One region of the Nocardioides sp. YIM 152588 genome, then DNA from elsewhere that is predicted to be linked to it. Evidence: predicted binding sites of a transcription regulator. Region 1 holds the regulator's gene; each other region holds the start of a gene.
The links. Region 1 encodes LexA, which represses DNA repair genes until DNA is damaged. Its sites were predicted from a motif close to TCGAACANNTGTTCGA; they were not measured.
Positions count from the first base shown of each region.

Region 1 (3,942 bases):
GCTTGAGCCGGCGCTGTCCCTTCGAGGCGGGCTTGAACCGCAGGGTCCGGGCGGCGAGGTGGTTGAGCTTGAAGGTGGTCGCGCTCTTCGGGTGGGCCGCGGTCGGCTTGATGCGCTTGTACAGCGGTGCCACCGGGTAGTACTTCTGCGCCCCCTCGTCGCTGTAGCTGGCGCGGGCGCGCCGGTTGGCGACCACGAAGTCGGTGAACACCTCGGTCATGTCGGTGCCGCGGGCCTCCAGGGCCTTGCGGATCGCCTGGACCGAGTAGCGCGACTTCGCGCCGGCACCGCTGTGCGCCATGGACTCCCAGAGCTCGCGGAGCAGGACGGGCATGCCTCCGTGCTGGGCGGGGAACCGGTCCGTGAGGTACTGGAAGAAGATCCAGGCCCCGTACGCGTAGGAGCCGTTGAAGGTGTCCAGCGGGGTCTGGGGGTGCCGGATCGGCCCGTACGGCAGGTAGGCGATGTTGTCGTTGACGTCGTCGTAGAGCTGGTCCTCGGCCCAGGTGGCGGTCGCCTCCAGGATCCAGGAGTCCTCGTCGACGTCGTAGCCGTACTGGACCGCGTGGAAGTACTCGTGGGCGGCGGTCACCTGGAGGTTCTCCAGCGGCGTACGACGGTTGAAGATGGCGTCGGTGTAGTTGTTGTCGAGGACGCAGTAGGCCCACGTGCGCAGGTGCAGGTCGCCGTAGGGGTCGCCGTCGATCACGTCGGGGTCGTCGGTGGTGCAGTAGCCGTACAGCGCCAGGGTGGCGGACACCAGCTGAGCGAGGTAGATGTCGGGCAGGTCGGCCTCGGTGGCGGTCATGCCGTCCGCGCCGCGCCCGTCGTCGCTGAGCACCGGCCGGTAGCCGGCGCCGGTGTAGGCGCCCGCCACGTGGTCCATCTCGCGCAGCACCGTGTCGACGTAGTCGGGGATGCCGTTGACCTCGCCCGAGAAGTTGCCGCCCGGGCCGTCGTCCTCGGCCGGCACCCTGTCCGCCGTGGTGGTGACCCAGTGCACGCAGACCTGGTCGCTGCACTCGTAGTACTGCGTGGCGGAGGCGTCGTAGCAGGCGTACTCGTGGTCGCACGTCGCGGGCCCGGTGGTGTCGGTGGGCCGGGCGAGCAGGCGTTGCGCCTGCTCGCGTTCGGCGGCCGGCAGCGCGGCGGCCTGGGCGGCCAGGTCGTGCAGCGCGATCGTGAGCTCGGCCGGCTCGTCCTCGGGCCCCTCGCCGTCGCCGTCCAGGATCTCCTGCACGGTCTCGAGCGCCTCCAGGGCGTGCTCCTGCGCCTGCTCCGCGGCCTGCTCGGGCAGGGTCGGCGCGACCGGTGCGGTGGGATCCGCCGTCGCTGCGGGGCCGACCGGGGCGAAGGCCAGGGTCCCGCTGAGGGCGAGGATCAGTCCGCCGAGGGCGGTTCGTCGGAGGCGCACGCGGGTGCTCGCATTTCGAAGGGGGGAGCGGATGGACGGGCTCGACCCTATGCCTCGACCCCGGGTGACGAGCAACGGCACCGCCATCCCCGCCCCGGTTCTCGGGGTGTCGTGGGGAGGGCGGTGCCGTCCGGGCGTGCTGTGGGGCCGAGGGGTCAGACGCGTCGGAGGACCGCGGTGACCTTGCCGAGGATCGTCGCGTCGGTGCCGTCGATCGGCTCGAACGCGGGGTTGTGCGGCAGCAGCCAGACCTTGCCGTCCTTGCGCTGGAACGTCTTGACCGTGGCCTCGCCGTCGATCATGGCGGCGACGATCTCGCCGTTCTCGGCGGTGCTCTGCTGCCGGATGACGACGTAGTCGCCGTTGCAGATCGCGGCCTCGATCATCGACTCACCGCTGACCTCGAGCAGGAACAGCTGGCCGTCGCCGACGAGCTGACGGGGGAGCGGGAAGACGTCCTCGACCCGCTCCTCGGCGAGGATCGGGCCGCCGGCCGCGATGCGGCCGACCACGGGCACGTTCGTCGCGGTCGGGGCGACGTCGCCGATCCCGGTCTCGTCCACCGGGCTCCCCTCGGTGCTGGAGATGGAGCGGCGCGCGGCCATCACCTCCGGGAGGAAGACCTCGATCGCGCGGGGGCGGTTGGGGTCGCGCTTGAGGTAGCCCTTCTCCTCCAGCACGCGCAGCTGGTGGGCGACGCTGGAGGTGCTGGTCAGGCCCACCGACGAGCCGATCTCGCGCATGCTCGGCGGGTAGCCGCGCTGCTCGATGGAGTCCTTGATGGTGGCGAGGATCCGCTGCTGCCGTGGGGTGAGGCCGGTGGCGTCGGGTGGGCCGTCCGGGAACTCGCGGACCGCGCCCCTGCCGCCCGTTCTCTTGTCGGTCATCGGGTCCTCCTCGGAACCTGCTGGCCTGCGCTGGCAGTGCTGCGCGGTGCCGTACGTCGTGGGCGTCCTGCTCCGTGTCGTGCCATGTCGTGCGAAGTCGTGCCAAGTCGTGCCAAGTCGTGCTGGTTCCCTGACGGTAGCGCGAGCGGCGCCGTCGATCAAACACGTGTTCGAAGTCGCGTGTCGCGTTTCGGGGGTCCCTGGCGTACTCGAACAATCGAACACGCATTCGAACAGGTCCTTGACCTGTTCGAACACCTGCTCTAACCTCGTACACGTGTTCGATCGAACAGATGATCGACGGACCGCCGGCAGAGACGCAACGGATCTGTCGGAGGGTCCGAGCAGAGTCTGATTCGCACCCGACAGCCCCGAGGCTCCGAACGACGGAGCCACTTCCCCCGGAGGTCACGATGAGCACCACCGTCAGCAGCATCAGCACCGCCCGTCCCGCCCGCACGGTCGCCCGCTCCCGCGGCAAGGCTGACCGATCCGGCGTGCGCCTGACCCGGCGCGGCCGCGTCGTGGTGTTCGTGCTCGGACTGCTGGTGGCCTTCGGCCTCGGCATCCTGCTGGCCTCCGGCTCGCTGGCGTCCGAGGAGAAGGGCGCCGCGCCGGTCGAGGTGGTGACGGTGGTTCCGGGCGACACCCTGTGGGACATCGCGAGCGACGCCGCCGCGGAGACCGGTACGTCCGACGTGCGGGCGATGATCCGCCGGATCCAGGAGCTCAACTCGCTGGACACCAGCTCGGTCTACGCCGGCCAGGACCTCCGGGTTCCGACCGCCTGACCCGCGCGCCGCACGGCGCGCCCACCGACACGTCCGTCGCCTCGACCCCGGCGGACGGGGCCCCTCAGGCCCAGGGGAAGACGAGGGGCGGGATCTCTGCAGAGATCCCGCCCCTCGCGCCATTTCCGTATGGCGGCCCCGCCGGCGCTGTCAGTCGCCGTAGCCGACGAGGGTGGGGTGGGCTTCGACGGCGGTGAGTGTGGTGGGGGCACCGGAGATGGTGACGGTGCCGTCGACGGGTTGCCAGGGGCCGCCGTTGACGCGGTAGTCGGCGGTGTAGGTGGCGTCGAGGCGGGGGTGGTACCGGCCGGTGTGCCGGTAGTTGTGGGTCAGGGCGAGCGCGGGGTAGGGGGCGCCGGCGGTGGTGGTGTCGCGGGTGGTGCCGTCACCGAAGTCCCAGTGGTACGTGGCGATGGTGATGTGCAGGTCCACGCGTTGGCCGAGGATGACGACGGTGCGCTCCAGGGGTGCGGCGGGGGAGTAGAAGTTGGTCTCGAAGTTGACCAGGGTCCGGCCGTCGGGTGGTTCGATCGCGAGCTCGGCGGCGTGGAGCGGGATGCGGCGGAAGGCTTCGAGGACCATGCCGAGGGTGATGGTGGCTGGCTCGGCGGCCTCGTCCTCGCCGGGGCAGTAGGTCCCCTCGGACAGGATGTTCCCCGTCTCGGGATCGGTGTACCAGAACGCGACCTCGTTCTGTCCATCCGGGCATACGGCGGGTTCGTAGCAGAGCGCCGCGCTCTCGAGGGCGCACGCGTTGTACTCGTGGTAGATCGGCGCTGTCGCGCCGGTTGTATTGTCGGATTCCGGCGGTGCGGAATCGTCCGGTATCTCTTCACTGGCGCCGATGGTG
Region 1 is NZ_JBEGDJ010000004.1:141,533-145,474, reverse strand. Features, by position in the region: gene ABLM29_RS04215 (MXAN_6640 family putative metalloprotease) at 1-1,414, opposite strand, end outside; gene lexA (transcriptional repressor LexA) at 1,570-2,301, opposite strand; gene ABLM29_RS04205 (LysM peptidoglycan-binding domain-containing protein) at 2,715-3,092, shown strand; gene ABLM29_RS04200 (PKD domain-containing protein) at 3,243-3,942, opposite strand, start outside.

Region 2 (3,942 bases), on a different contig from region 1:
ATGGTGGTCGACGAGCTCGCCGGCCGGATGGGCAGCGGCTTCCGGGCCCACAAGACCGGCCGCGCGGAGGTCGTCGAGGGCCGCCTGGGTGCGCCGGGCGCGCCGGGACCGCGCGTCGTCCTGGCCAAGTCGCGCAGCTACATGAACGAGACCGGGGGACCGGTCAAGGCGCTCGCCACCTTCTACAAGGTGCCGCCCGAGCGGGTGATCGCGATCCACGACGAGCTCGACATCGACTTCGGCACGCTGCGGGTCAAGCGCGGCGGCGGCGACAACGGCCACAACGGCCTGAAGTCCATGCGCTCCTCCTTCGGCACCGGCGACTTCTACCGGGTCCGGGCCGGCATCGGCCGCCCGCCGGGTCGACAGGACGTCGCCGACTTCGTGCTGTCGAACTACGGCACCGTCGAGCGCAAGGAGCTGCCGTTCCAGATCGACTCCGCGGCGGACGCGGTGGAGTCGCTGATCTCCGACGGGCTGGAGAAGACCCAGTCCCGGTTCAACTCCTGACCCACCCCGTCTGACCCACGCCGTCTGACCCACACGGGGGAACCCGCGACGTTGGCTGCGGCGACGGGCCGCACAGGCTCTATGGTGTCTCGGTGACTTTCGATCCTGGCACCCCCGCACCCGACGTCGTCGCCGATGACCACGCGCTCTCGGCCTGGCTGGCCGAGGTCGCCGGCCGCCGGCTGCTGGAGGTCCGCGAGGAGGGTCTGACCGGCAAGGAGCTCAAGAACGCCGGCGACCAGGCCGCCCACGAGCTGCTGATGGAGCTGCTCGCCCAGTACCGGCCCGACGACGCCGTGCTCTCGGAGGAGGGCAAGGACGACAAGGCCCGCCTCGACGCGGCCAAGGTGTGGATCGTCGACCCGCTCGACGGCACCCGCGAGTTCTCCGAGCCCCCGCGCGACGACTGGGCGGTCCACGTGGCCGTCTGGCAGGACGGCGACCTGGTCGCCGGCGCCGTCGCGCAGCCCGAGCTCGGGGAGACCTTCAACACCGGTACGCCGCCGGTGGTGCCCGCCCGCACCTCGACCCGGCCGCGGATCGCCGTGTCGCGCAGCCGCCCGCCGGCGTTCGTCGAGGCGCTGGCCGCCGAGCTCGACGCCGAGCTGGTGCCGATGGGCTCGGCCGGCGTGAAGATGATGTCGGTGGTGCGCGACGTGGCGGACGCCTACGTGCACGCCGGCGGCCAGTACGAGTGGGACTCCGCCGCGCCCGTCGCGGTGGCCCGGTCGGCCGGCCTCTTCACCTCGCGGGTGGACGGCAGCGAGCTGCGCTACAACCAGGACGACGTCTACCTGCCCGACGTCATCGTGTGCCGCCCCGAGCTGTCGGAGCAGATCCTGGCGTTCGTCGCCGCCCACGGCACCGAGGCCTGAGCCTCCCCGCTCCTCCGGCCGGGTCGTGTGCCTGGCGCCCCTCTATCGGGGTGCCTCAGGCACACGACCCCGCCCGGCGCGCCCTCAGAAGACGTTGAGCGGCCGGAACTGGACCGAGATCCGCGGGCCGGCCGCGGCCACCTTCGGCACCGCGTGCTCCCAGGTGCGCTGGCAGCTGCCACCCATCACCACCAGGTCGCCGTGGCCCATCTCGACCGCGATCGACTCCCCGCCGCCGCGCGGGCGCAGGCACAGGCGGCGCGGGTCGCCGACCGAGACGATGGCGACCATCGTGTCGTGGGTGCCGCCGCGCCCGATGGTGTCGCCGTGCCAGGCGACGCTGTCCCGCCCGTCGCGGTAGTAGCAGCACCCGGCCGTCCGGAACGGCTCGCCCAGCTCCTCGGCGTAGTGCGTCGAGAGCGTCTCCCGCGCCGCGGTGAGCATCGGGTGCGGCAGGTCCTCGCCGATCATGTAGGTGTGGACGAGCCGCGGCACGTCGACGACCCGGTCGTACATCTGGCGTCGCTCCGCCCGCCACGGCACCCGCTCGGTGAGGGCCGCGAAGACCTCGTCGGGGCGCGGCAGCCACGCCCGCGCCACGTCGAGCCACGCGCCGTCGCCGAGCGACCGCCGCTCGATCCCGGCGGTGTCGGGTGCGGCCAGCGCCGGGTCGGGGGCGAACAGGGTGCCCTGGAAGTCCATGCCGCCAGCCTAGCCCGCAGTCGAACAGGTGTTCGTACCGCCGGTCCGGTGTGTCGCCCCGGGGCGTGCCGGTCCGGACCGCTTCGCCCGATCCGTACCGCCGCTTCGGTATGCCGCCCGCGTTGGGGCCATCTGTGACTCTGTGTCGCCTAGCCTCACCGGCGTGACCAAGGTTCCCGCCTTCGACGAGCGGGCGCCCAAACACGTGGTGATCCGCGAGTACGTGCGGAACCTCGTCTCCGGGGGCGCTCCAGGCAGCCCTGCGCCCTCCGAGCGGGAGCTGGTCGAGAAGTTCAGCGTCGCCCGGATGACCGTCCGGCAGGCGATGGACGCCCTCGTCTCCGAGGGCGTGCTCGAGCGCTTCCCGGGGCGCGGCACGTTCGTCGCGCGGCCCCGCCCCCTGCGGACCGGCGTCTTCGGCTTCACCGACGAGATGGCACGGCGCGGGGTGTCGGTCGTCTCCCGGACGGTCGTCGTGGACCGGATCCCGGCGCCGCCCAGCGTCGCCCGTGCCCTGGAGATCCCGGTCGAGCGGCCGGTGGTCCGGTGGCGCCGGGTGCGCTTCGTCGACGGCTCGCCGACCTGCGTCACCGACGTCTTCCTGCCCGACGAGCAGGTGCCCGGCTTCCTCGAGTCCGACCCGCCCGCCAGCCTCTACGACCACCTCGCGACCCGCGGCATCCGGCCGACCCGCGCGGAGGACGCCGTCGCGGCGGCCACGGCCGAGCCCGCCGACGCCGCCCTGCTGGAGGTGGCGGTCGGCACGGTCGTGCTGCAGCACTCGCGGCGCGCGCTGGCCGGGATCACCCCCGTCGAGGTCTCGCGCACCGTCTACCGCGCGGACCGGCACACGCTGCGGCTGCACCTGCACGACTGACACCCGTCGCGCAGGCGCGCCGTGCGAGGACGCTCAGCCGCCGTGCGTGGCGAGCGTCCCCAGCGGGGCGATCGTGGTGCCGCTCTCCTCGCACACCCACACCGGGTCCGGGCCACCCAGGTCGGGGTCGATGTGCAGCGCGTGCACCGGCCCCTCGTCGCAGTGCCGGCACACCGGCCACAGCCCGGCCGGGTCGCTGCGCCCGAGCCGGTCGGCGAGGGCATCCTGCAGGTCCTGCGCCACCAGGCCCGGCACGAACGCCGCGCCCTCCGCCCACTGCTGCACCCACCAGCGCCGCTCGGCGCAGGCCTCGTCGAGCAGCGACACCGAGACGGGCGTGGCCAGGCCACGTGCCTCGAGGTCGGCCAGCACGGCGGCCCGGGCCCGGAAGATCACCTCGTCGTCCACGGTCCCCATTCTGCGCGCCGACCGGCGCCGCTCAGCGGGCGCCGACCGGCGCCGCGGCGCCCCAGAACGCGAGCTCGCGCTGCATGTTCGCGCGCGCCGCGTCGGCCCACCGGTCGCGGGCGTACGCGGTGCGGAACAGGTCGTCGCGCTCGGCGAGGTCGCGGAGCACCGCCACGCGGCCGGTCACGAACTCCTCGTCGGTGAGGTGGCGGTACTCCTCGCGCACCGCCGCCGCGTAGGCGTCGTAGGTCGCCGTGTCGGTGGCGAGGATGCCGAGGTCGGCGTCGGAGAGCGCTGCCCCGTTGCGGTCGTCCGCGGCCGGGCTGTGGGTCTCGGTCAGCCGCACCAGGCGGGCCACCTCGGCGATCCCGCCGCGGTCCAGCAGGCCCGGCAGCGCGTCCTCCGCCCAGCAGGCCGAGCGCTCCTCGGCGTCCCGCTCGCCGTCGTACACGGCGTCGTGGAACCACGCGGCGAGCTGGACGGGCAGGGCGTCGTAGCGCTCGCCGGCCGCCGCCAGCTCCCGGAGGCGGCGCAGCACCGCGATCAGGTGGCCGCGGTCGTGGTAGCCGC
Region 2 is NZ_JBEGDJ010000070.1:3,698-7,639, reverse strand. Features, by position in the region: gene pth (aminoacyl-tRNA hydrolase) at 1-510, shown strand, start outside; gene ABLM29_RS20555 (3'(2'),5'-bisphosphate nucleotidase CysQ) at 603-1,385, shown strand; gene ABLM29_RS20550 (alpha-ketoglutarate-dependent dioxygenase AlkB) at 1,470-2,087, opposite strand; gene ABLM29_RS20545 (GntR family transcriptional regulator) at 2,251-2,964, shown strand; gene ABLM29_RS20540 (DUF8819 family protein) at 2,998-3,381, opposite strand; gene ABLM29_RS20535 (HD domain-containing protein) at 3,404-3,942, opposite strand, start outside.
Region 2: a site for LexA is predicted at 2,108-2,123, ahead of ABLM29_RS20550 (alpha-ketoglutarate-dependent dioxygenase AlkB). Genes of this name have one in related genera too.

Region 3 (3,942 bases), on a different contig from region 1:
TCCAGCCTCCCGGAGATCCTCGAACTGAGGTGCGTCCTATCGCCGCTTCGCGGGGTCGATTCTTGACCTGCGGGCTGCGCGCCTCGCGATACTTCAACCGTGTCCGTCATCGCCACCCTGGGAACCACGCTGGCCTCTGGTGTCATCGCCGCAGCCATCGCTATCACTGCTGACAACTGGCGAGGTGATCGCACACGTCGCCGCGAGGGCGAAATCGCGCTGAGGGAGTTCCAACGAGTCCTGGGGGACATGTCCGGATACCTCCTGATGGCCGACTCGGTTATCGACGAGACACCTCTTGAGAAGCTGGATTGGCCGGACCTCGCTCAGGCCAGGCGAGCGGCGTACCCGTACAGAAATCTCCTTCACCACGACGACAGACGTCTGGTCACGCGCAGCAGCGTCCCGTTCGACGCACATGGAAACTGGCACTACGACTCCCGGCAGCCCGAGGTGAACACATGGGCTGCGGAACTCGATGCAGCGATCGATCGCGCCTTCGCGCCACGCCTCGGACGGATATGGATCCGGCTAGTCCGGCGATCGAATGGCGAGGGCCGCTGAGACCAGGCGCCATCGCTGCTGTCTCCGTCTCGCCGCGTCATTCCGCCGCGTCTGACGCAATCCGACCGGGGCGGAGTGCCTGGCCGGAGCGGCGGCCGCCGAGAGGTGGTGGCGGGTCGACGGTGGCATGCGGACTTGGCCCCAGCGTCACCGGCGTCGGTGGTAGCGGTGGTCGCCGTTGGCCAGCCGGTCGGTCTGGTACGCCGGATCGTGGGTCCGGTGGTGGTGGAACCCGCACAACAAGACCGCGTTGGCCAGGTCCGTGCGGCCGCCGGCTGACCAGGGGGCGGCGTGATGAGCCTCGCACCAGGTCGCCGGGATGGTGCAGCCCTCGGCGCGGCAGGTGGTGTCGCGGAGCCGGAGCGCCTTGCGCTGGGCCGGGGTGAACAGCCGCTGGGCGCGGCCGAGGTCGAGGACCTCCGACTTCCCGCCGAGAACGGCGGGGACGATCTTGGCGGTACACGCCAGTCGGCGGGCGTGGGCGGCGGAGATCCGGCCCGCGCCGTCCCCGGTCACGGAGTCCAGCAGCCCGGCGGCGCCGAGGCGCCTCTCCAGGTCCTCCAGGGTGACGGTGACCATGACCGCCGTCGCATCGCCGCCGTGCTCCGGAAGCGTTGCCGGGTCGAGCCGGTCCAGCAGAGCGCAGAACGCGTGCCCGAGCATCCGGTGCCGCGGCAGCCGCTCGAGGTCGGGGTTCGCTCCACCAGCCGATCGCGGCGAGGTGAGCGCGTCGAGGTAGGTCGCCAACCGCGTCGCGGTGGCGTCGGGCAGCGTCATCGTGACCCGGGTGGCGCCATCGCCCAGCGGCGTCATCCGCAGCGACAACGCCGACTGCGCCCGGGACTCCTCCTCGTGCAGCCGACGGGCCTCCTCGTCCGCGGCGACCTCGGGAGCGACCACGTCCAGCACCCGGCGCCCGAGGACCCGCAGGTGCTGGGGCAGCATCCCCACCCCGCCGCACTCGGCGGCGTCGCCGCTCCCCAGGGCGACCAGCCGCGCCTCGGCATCGCCCCTGACCTCTCCCCCCACCCGGTCCGGGAGCGCGTCCAACGCCTGCACGATCACCTTGGCCTGGTCCAGCGACAGGCGTCCGGCGGCCATCGCGGCCCCGACCCGGGGCCAACGCTGGTCGATCGCCTCGGCCAGCCGCCCCTCGGGGCGCAGCCGGGCGACCTCAACGTTCGCCCGGTGCGCCAGCCACCCGGCCACGTCCCGTGCACCATGGACCTCTGCAACCTCGCCAGCCGCGGCCATCGTCCGCAACCGCAACTCGGCGACCTGCGCCTCGAGTGCCACCAACTCGGTGAGCACCGCTTCCTTCTCCCCCGCACTCAAGAACGCGGCATGCGCATCCGCCACGCCGGCCAGCTCGACCCGGCAGGCGGTCACCGCGCGGGTGATCCGGTGCGGGACGGGACCGGGCAGCAGGGTCATCACGGAGCCTTCGGGAGCGGTTCGGCGTACGCCGATTCTACCGTCATTCGATCATCTGTTCGATCCTCAGAATCGGTGACCCGACGCACGTGCGACCCCGCGCCCATTGACCCGCTACATGCAGGCGTCGATGCTGAGCCCCAGCTCGCCCGCCACGAAGACGCCGAGCGACGCCATCGAGTCGTCCGGGATCACGCCCATGTCCGCGAGGTCACGGGCCAGGTTCCTCAGGCCGGCTCGCGGGTTGGCCTGGGAGGACGAGTGCTCCCCCATCGTCCCGGTCTGGGCGAAGACCTTCGTCGCCTGTCCCCAGCAGGACGGGTGCGCCGCCTGCGCCGGCGCTGCGAGGCCGACTGCTCCGACGAGGGTCACGGCGGCGGCCGCCGCCACCAGCTTTCCAGTCATGTCATCACTCCCTTGTGGTGCGTGGACTGTCCGGTCTCGGACATTGCCACGCACCCGCCGGCGGGTCCATCGCCGATCGCCGGGTGGTCCAGACCAGTACGCCGGTCGCTGCCGGGCTCGGCCGCGCCGGCCCGTGGGCGCCTCAGTCAGCCGTCATCGCACCGATCGCGCCGGTGACGTAGGGGATCAACCAGATCGCCCAGACCACGATGCTGAGCCGGTGGAAGCTCGCCTTCTCGCTCGCCCGGTCGCGCACGAGCACCACCACGGCCCACACCAGGTGCACGGCCATCAGCGCGATCGCCAGGCCGCCGGTCCAGATCATGACCGTGTTCAGGGCGCTGGTGGGGCCGTCGGACTCGTCGGCGATCCGGCTCATCAGCATCGTGCCGGTGACGTCGCACGCGAGGCCGAGCGCGAAGGCCCCGGCGTGCCACCACCGCAGCGTGCCCTGGATCCGCTCGGCCCAGACGCCGATCGTGTAGAAGACCAGGGCCAGGGTGATGACGACGATCGCGACGGCGAGCATGGGAGCAACCTAGGGGTTCTGATCGGCACTACCGGCCCCGGGTGTCAGCGGCCCACCTGACGCGCCGCCAGGTCCAGGCCGGCGCGCCACCCCGGTGCCCGCCCTCCGGCGGGAGGGGCGATCTCCGGCATCGCGTGGCCCGTCCGCGCCAGGGCCCAGGCGACCAGGGAGTTGGAGTTCCACATCTCGCCGGTGCGCAGCTCGTCGCGCCCCCAGACCAGTGCGGGGACCTCCCGCAGGATCGCGAGCAGGGCAGCGGCCGTCGCCTCGTCCTCGCTCGCGCGGACCGGGCTGTCCACCGCCGCCGACGCGTCGGGGATCCGGCCACCGGGCCAGCACCGGACCTCGTAGCGGAACGCCCGGAAGCGGCCCAGCCAGGCCGCCCCGACCGGCCCCTCACGGACGACGCCCCGCTCGCCCTCACCGACGTTCCACACGGGTCCCATCTCCACGGCGAAGGTCTGCTCCCCGAGCCGCACCATGAGTCCGGCGTGGTAGAGGTCGAGCGGCGGTCGGCGACCCCGCCAGGCGCACCACCGCTCGTAGGCACGACCGTTGAGCCGGACGAAGTGCCCACCCGCGCCGAGCGGGAGCCAGTAGAGGTCGATCCAGCCCGCCACCGACCACCTCCCGCTCGTCCGGTGACCAGTCAAGCGGCCCTCCGGGTCGATCGGAAGCGACTCGGGCCGTCTGGTCGGCGCCCACCCGCGCGACCGGGGCGGGCGGCGAGGAGCAGCCCCGTCAGCGGGGCGCCAGCAGCCGCAGCTGCAGGCTCGCCGCGAAGCGCTGCTCGGGGTCGGCGAGGTCCAGCCCGCTGACCTCCTCCAGCCGGCGCAGGCGGTAGCGGAGCGTGTTGGGGTGGATGAACAGCGCCGCCGCCGCGGCGCGGACGTCGCCCAGGGCGTCCAGCCACGCGTCGAGGGTCTCGGCGAGGCCGGAGTCGTTGCGCTCGTCGTACTCCAGCAGCAGCGCCAGCGGGCCGACCGGCCGCTCGCCCCGGGCGGCGGCGA
Region 3 is NZ_JBEGDJ010000009.1:33,033-36,974, forward strand. Features, by position in the region: gene ABLM29_RS06845 (hypothetical protein) at 100-564, shown strand; gene ABLM29_RS06850 (HNH endonuclease signature motif containing protein) at 712-1,998, opposite strand; gene ABLM29_RS06855 (hypothetical protein) at 2,113-2,403, opposite strand; gene ABLM29_RS06860 (HsmA family protein) at 2,546-2,932, opposite strand; gene ABLM29_RS06865 (hypothetical protein) at 2,977-3,552, opposite strand; gene ABLM29_RS06870 (PucR family transcriptional regulator) at 3,674-3,942, opposite strand, start outside.
Region 3: a site for LexA is predicted at 2,046-2,061, ahead of ABLM29_RS06850 (HNH endonuclease signature motif containing protein). Genes of this name have one in related genera too.